DNA from 3 places in the Marinobacter nauticus ATCC 49840 genome. Region 3 is predicted to be linked to each of the others. Evidence: predicted binding sites of a transcription regulator. Region 3 holds the regulator's gene; each other region holds the start of a gene.
The links. The regulator FliA, encoded in region 3, starts transcription of late flagellar genes. The targets are predictions, from matches to a motif close to CTAAAGTTTNNNNNNNNNNNGCCGNTAA.

Region 1 (2,325 bases), 1.7 Mb from region 3:
CTGAACGTTCTCGAGAATCTTGCGCAGGACCTCGCCAGACTCGGTGGTGGCATCCACGCCCTGCCTGGCCATGTCTACGCTGCCTTGCATGGAATGCACGGCGGCACCGGAGGCTTTGGAGAGTTCTGAAATCACCTGCTGGATTTCTTCCGTGGCCTTGTGGGTGCGCACCGCCAGGCCGCGTACTTCATCTGCGACCACGGCAAAGCCACGGCCGTGTTCACCGGCGCGGGCGGCTTCAATGGCGGCATTCAGGGCCAGCAGGTTGGTCTGCTCGGCCACGGTCTGAATGGTTTCCAGCAGACCGCCCACCTTCACGGAGAACTCATCGAACTGGTTGACCAGGCTGGCAGTGTTCTCGATTTCTGCCATCAGTCGCTGGATGGTCTGTATGTTGCCCTCGACCTTCTGCTGCCCGGTGGTCGCAAACTTGGATGCGTCCTGGGTCTGGTCGGAGGCGCTGGAGGCAAAGCCCGCCACTTCCTCAACGCTTTTTACCAGCTCTTCCACGGAATTGCGGGTGGAGGAGATGGCCTGGGCCTGCTGGCTGATGCGTTCAAGATTGGTGCGGCTGGTGCTGCCCAGATGCGTGGCGACGCCGTTAAGCTCACCGATGTCCTGCTGGATGGTGGCAAAGGATTTATGCAGTTTTTCAACAAAGCGGTTGAACTGGTCCACCAGATCCCGAAGTTCATCCTTGCCGGTGTACTCGATGCGGGAGGTCAGATCGCCTTCGCCAGAAGCCATGTTCCGCAGGGAGCTGATGATTTGCTGCAGGCTGCCGGAGACCGATCGACCGATAATCAGGCTCAGTGCAATCAGGACAACCAGGGCGACCACCACAATTGTCACGGAGACGGTGGCGGCTTCGCTGCTGGCCGCCGTGGTGTCGTCAATGGCCTGGGTCAGGCGGCTCTCCATGGCATTACGCATCTGGTCGAGATCCGAGCGCAGGCCCGCCAGGCGCTCGGCGTTGGCGGATGCTTCCTGGCCTATGCGACTGAAATCGGCGGTGCCCTCGATAATCGCGGTGGCGATGCGAGTGGCGGTGCTGTAGTAGCCGTTCAGTTCGGATTTCAGCGCTTTTACGTCGCTCTGCTGGCTCGGGTTAAGCTGGGCAATGCGGTCAAGATTCTCGATGATCTCGGCGAGTTGCTCTCGGGTAGCCGCAATCTGCTGATCGTCGCCCGTGGTGACGGCGCTGTTGATCTGGTTTTCGATGAGTTGCAGCAGACCCCGGTTGATGGTGGAGAGTTCCAGGGACGGATAGAGCTGGTTGCGCACCTCTCCCAGTCGTTCCGAGTTGTTTCGTTCCGTGATGATGGAAAAGGCCTGGCTCACTACGAAAGCCACCACGGCTACAATCACCAGCAGCGCGAGTTTGTGTGAGATCTTGAGAGATGAAAGCATGTATGAAATCCCTGTATGCGTGGCCCACAACTCTGAACGGCGCGAGTGTAGGTTGTTTTTTGAACGCATGACACAGAATTAATGTGTCAGTGTGTTAAGTGCTGTATCGGCCACACTGGCTGTCTCTTTAAGCCTAGAGCCTTGAATTGGCCTGTATATACTCTTGAGGGGGTAGTTTGTGCGAGGGGAGGCAGCCGGGCTCTTGGCTGGTATACTGGGCTGTAAATTTAACCAGTAATGAAGCCTTGCTCCATGGATGTCTCTCATATTATTGATTCCCTGAACGACGCCCAACGCGAAGCGGTGACGGCGCAGAACGACCATTTGCTGGTGCTGGCCGGTGCCGGCAGTGGCAAAACCCGCGTGCTGGTGCACCGGATGGCATGGTTGATGTCGGTTGACCGGGTGCCGCCCACGTCCATTCTGGCGGTGACTTTCACCAACAAGGCCGCCAAGGAAATGCGTTATCGCGTGGAGCAGATGATGCAGATTCCCACCCGTGGTCTGTGGATCGGCACCTTTCACGGAATTGCCCATCGTTTGCTTCGTTCCCACTGGAAAGACGCCGGCTTGCCGGAAAACTTCCAGGTGTTGGACAGCGACGACCAGTTGCGGCTGATCAAGCGAGTGATGCGGGAAAACCGCATCGATGAAAGCCAGTGGCCGCCGAAACAGGCCCAGTGGTTCATCAACAGCCAGAAAGACGAGGGCTTGCGGGCGGATCATATTCAGGAGAATCCGGGCGATCACTTCACCAACACCATGCTGAAGATCTACCGCCAGTACGAGAAGCTCTGCCAACAGGGCGGCCTGGTGGATTTCGGTGAACTGCTGCTGCGTTCCCACGAACTCTGGCTGCATCGTCCGGAATTGCTGAGTCACTACCAGCAGCGCTTCCAGCACATGCTGGTGGAC
Region 2 (2,325 bases), 990 kb from region 3:
TTGGTATCGAGCTCGAAGGTGCGGATGACGTTCCCTATACCGAGGATCAGTACCGTGCGCTGGCGCGTCTGGCGCTCCTGGCAATGACAGCCTGGCCGGAAATCACGCCGGGTCGCATTGCCGGCCACAGTGATATTGCTCCGGGCCGAAAAACCGACCCAGGGCCCGCGTTTGAGTGGTCTCGCTTCCAGACACTGCTGTCGAACGAGGAGATGGCCTGATGTCGTTGGTTGTTTTTCTGATTGCGTACGTGATTCGCCGCAGGCTGGACCGCGCCGATCACCTGGCTGGCGATGAGGTCTGGCGTAACTGGTTTCATCGTTGGGGCCGGGTAGAAGCGGGTCAGGAGCGGTCAGTCTGGAGAGGGGCGCTGCTGGTTGTGTTACCTTCTCTGGCGCTCGCTGGCGCGTGGGCGCTGTCCAGTGAGGCGGGCTACCGCTATGCCCTGTATCCGCTTGAACTGGTGCTGATGGTGGTACTGATGGGAGCGCCGGGCTGGCGCAAGGTGCTGCGAGCCTATTCCGATGCCTGGCGGCGCGGAGATATGCAGGCTGCCTGGCACCATGTTCAAGAGCGCCTGCCCGCCTCCGAAAGAGGAGCGGCGCTATCGCCAGAAGCCATGCACCTGTCGGTGTCGCGGGCGCTGATGGTCTCGGTTTTCGAGCGTTTCTTCCTGGTGGTTTTCTGGTATGCCGTCGGCGGCATAGCGCTGGCTTTTCTGGCTCGAGGGCTTGTAGCTCTGGCGGGCCAATGGCCGCAGGCGGCCGCGCGGGAACGCTATCAGCGGGCAGCCCGGCTTATCGGCTGGATTCCTTCCCGCTTGCTGTCATGCACATTCGGGCTCGCCGGTGACCTGGCCGGCTGGTCCCGGGAAATACGCAAGGTATTCCCGGGATTCGGGAAAAAGACCGCGGATGTGCTCATGATTTCCGCCAACGGGTCGTTAACTGGATATGCACTTGATCCTGCGCGCTTTTCGGAGTTGCACCCGGAAGAGTGGCCCGATTTTGGCGGGCGGAGCCTCAGCGCTATAAGGGACCTCCTCAACCGGAGCATGCTGGTGTGGATATGTGCGCTTGCATTGCTGGTGATCGCAGGCATGGCCTAGCCGGAAAGCAAAAACGGATTACAGAATAACACTAAATAGTGATTAAGTTTTTCCGGCAACGGGCGATAATCAAACAAAAGAATAAAGATTCAGTTGTTAGAAGCAGCGAGGGCTCTGTGAACTATATAATCAATCCGGCTGTAGCACTGATGAATCGGCTGCCCATGGTTTACAAATTCAGCCTCATCAGCATTCTCTTTCTTGGCCCTATCATCGTGCTTTCCTGGTTGGTGATTTCCGGGCTTAACCAGTCGGTTCAGACCATGACCCGCGGCATTGAAGGGCTTGCAGAACTCCAGAAGGTGGAGCGCCTGCTGGTGGCGGCGATGGATTACCGTGACTATCAGGCCCCCGGCATTCTGAAAGACGAACAGCCCTTGCTCGAAAAAGCCAACGAAGCGGCCAGTCGCATGGATGCCCTGTTGGCAGATCTTGCCGAACCACAGCGTTCTTTTGACACCTCCGGCTCCTGGCAGGAGCAGATCCTGGTTGTAAGAGAAGAATGGGAGACGCTCAAAGCCAACGATAACTATCAGGGCAACATTGACCCCCAGTTCAAGTACTACCAGGAGTTTGTGCAGAAGGTGATGGCCTTGCTGCCGGCGACCATTGAAATCAGCGGATTGGGTCAGGATGCGTCCCGGGAAAACCTGCTGCTGTTAGGGCTGGTGCGTTCTGCGTTGCCTGAGTCTCGCACTGTTGTTGGCCGCGCCCGTTCATACGGTATTTTTGCGCTGGTGGAAGGTCAGGTGGGCTATGCACTCAGCGAAACCCTGAATGAAATCTACGATCAGTTGACCAACCGCAGTTCGCTGCTTTCGCCGGCCCTTTCCGTTGCCGTGGAGGCGTCGCCCCAACTGGCAGAGAGTGCGAGCGGTGCCTTGACCCGCACGGAAGAGAGCCTGATGACAGTGCGTGATGAGCTGGATCTGAATGTCATTACGCCTATGCGCCTGGAGCTGCCCTGGCAGGAATTCGATGAGACCGTATCGGCGCAGATGGGATATTACGATACCCTCAGCGATCGTATCTTCGATGTGGTTGCCGGTAATCTTGAGGATCGCCTGGCCCGCCAGACCGGGCAGCGCACTCTGATTCTGGTGGCGCTGATTGCTGTGATGCTGGTGGTGGTCTACCTCTATGTGGGCTTCTTTATGTCTGTGCGGATTGCCATCAACCGGTTCAGCGAAGCTGCAAGAAATGTGGCCGCCGGCGAT
Region 3 (2,325 bases):
AAAGACGTGCTGGTGAATGGTCCTGGTGGTATCAAGATTGTACCGGCTTCCTCCGGCACCCAGCGTATGACCCAGCTCAGCGCCATGGAACATGCCGGCCTGATCAACGCTTTCAGTGAGCTGGGCGATCAGATTGACGTTCTGATTGTGGATACCGCCGCAGGTATTTCTGAATCGGTGGTCAGCTTCCTCAGGGCATCGCAGGAACTTCTGCTGGTGGTCTGCGACGAACCTACCTCCATTACCGATGCCTACGCGCTGATCAAGCTGATGAACCGGGATTATGGCACGAACCGCTTCCGTATCCTGGCAAACCAGGTCCGCAATGAGCAGGAAGGCCGCCATCTGTTTGAAAAACTGACCCGGGTCACCGAGCGTTTTCTGGATGTGGCACTACAATATGTAGGTATCGTGCCTTACGACGAGGCCGTCAAGAAAGCCGTCCAAAGACAGAAAGCGGTATTGGATGCCTATCCGAGGGCGAAAGCCTCGCTGGCTATCCGGGCTCTGGCCGAAAAAGTGGATAGCTGGCCTTTGCCGTCCTCTCCCAGGGGGCATCTCGAATTCTTCGTGGAGCGGCTCGTCGAAGTCTGATCTGAATCCAGTCCTACAAGAAAACCGGATACATGACATTGGCGAAACATCTGGGAATTTACCATCAGGCCGGCGCCAGGAGCCCTTCAGCCCTGATTGAAGAGCATGCGCCGCTGGTCAAGAAAATCGCCCTTCATCTCATGGCCCGGCTGCCGCCATCAGTGCAGCTGGAAGACCTTATGCAGGCCGGTATGATTGGCCTGCTGGAGGCCGCGCAGCGCTATTCTTCCGGCAAAGGTGCCACCTTTGAAACCTACGCAGGGATTCGCATCCGCGGTGCCATGGTGGATGAGATCCGCAAGGGCGACTGGGTGCCCCGCTCAGTGCATCGCAACGCCCGGCGAATCGCCAGTGCTATCAAACAAGTGGAAGATCGTACCGGGCGCGAGGCCCAGGATGCCGAAGTAGCTGAAGAGCTTGGCATTGGTCTGGACGAGTATCATGCCTCACTTGCCGACGCGAACAGCGGTAGACTTTTTAGTCTTGATGAGCTCAATGAATCCGGCGAGCTGCCGATAGAAGAAGCAGAAGCGAGTGATAATCCGCTGGACGGTATTGCTTCAGGCGCTTTCCAGCGCAGTCTAGCAGACGCCATTGAGCAGTTGCCTGAGCGTGAAAAACTGGTATTGAGCCTGTATTACCAGGAGGAGCTCAACCTCAAGGAAATCGGTGCGGTGCTTGGGGTCAGTGAGAGCCGGGTAAGCCAGATTCACAGCCAGGCGGCGTTGAGACTTCGCAGCCGGCTGGCCGAGTGGCGGGATGGTGACAACGACTGATCGGCCAGGTGCTGTGTTTCGCTTTCAGCAAGCTGTGTAGCTTTTGGTAAACGATGCTTTACAACGTGCGCAAACACCACACAATAAGCGCTTAAGGTAGCAGCCTGCTAGACTTCCAAAAGGCTGAATGAATTCCGGGTGTTACTGACTGGAGGTCCCATTGGACAAGAACATGAAAATTCTCATTGTGGATGACTTCTCCACAATGCGACGCATCATCAAAAACCTGCTGCGAGATCTCGGCTTCACCAATACGGATGAAGCGGACGATGGCAACACCGCGTTGCCCATGCTCCGAAGCGGCAAGTATGACTTCCTGGTGACTGACTGGAACATGCCCGGCATGTCGGGCTTTGACCTTCTGAAGGCTGTCCGTGCTGATGAAAATCTGAAGAACCTGCCGGTTCTGATGGTAACGGCGGAGGCCAAGCGGGACCAGATCGTGGCGGCGGCTCAGGCCGGGGTGAACGGGTATGTGGTCAAGCCTTTCACGGCAGCCGTGCTGAAGGAAAAGATCGAGAAAATCTTCGAACGAATCCAGTAACCAGAGGTCGGATGGCTCGCCATGAGTGATACCAAACAGAACCATCAGGGCCTTGATCCGGAGGTGGCGGAGAAGCTTCAAAAGCAGGCCTCCGACCTGGCCGAGAATGTAAACGCCGGGAATTATGCCAAGGCGATGACCCTGATCAATGAACTGAGCGAGGTTCGCGATCAGAGTCTGTATCGGGAAGTGGGGCGACTGACCCGCAGCCTCCATGAGGCAATCCGGAACTTCCAGATAGACCCGCGTAATGCCGAGCAGAAAGAAGTGCTGTCGAAGATGAGCGACGCTTCTGACCGTCTGGCCTATGTGGTTCAGATGACCAGCCAGGCGGCGAACCGCACCATGGATCTGGTTGAGGAAAGCATGCCGGTGGCTCACGCCATGCGGGATGAAGCGGTTTCCCTGCGG

Region 1: the regulator FliA is predicted to act here: its motif matches at 1,514-1,541, upstream of MARHY_RS16905 (methyl-accepting chemotaxis protein).
Region 2: the regulator FliA is predicted to act here: its motif matches at 1,150-1,177, upstream of MARHY_RS11080 (methyl-accepting chemotaxis protein).

What each region holds. Positions count from the first base shown of each region.
Region 1 is NC_017067.1:3,653,381-3,655,705, reverse strand. It holds gene MARHY_RS16905 (methyl-accepting chemotaxis protein) at 1-1,410, opposite strand, end outside; gene uvrD (DNA helicase II) at 1,663-2,325, shown strand, end outside.
Region 2 is NC_017067.1:2,373,534-2,375,858, reverse strand. It holds gene ampD (1,6-anhydro-N-acetylmuramyl-L-alanine amidase AmpD) at 1-221, shown strand, start outside; gene MARHY_RS11085 (histidine kinase) at 221-1,108, shown strand; gene MARHY_RS11080 (methyl-accepting chemotaxis protein) at 1,225-2,325, shown strand, end outside.
Region 3 is NC_017067.1:1,378,536-1,380,860, forward strand. It holds gene MARHY_RS06340 (MinD/ParA family protein) at 1-594, shown strand, start outside; gene MARHY_RS06345 (RNA polymerase sigma factor FliA) at 627-1,370, shown strand; gene cheY (chemotaxis response regulator CheY) at 1,531-1,914, shown strand; gene MARHY_RS06355 (protein phosphatase CheZ) at 1,936-2,325, shown strand, end outside.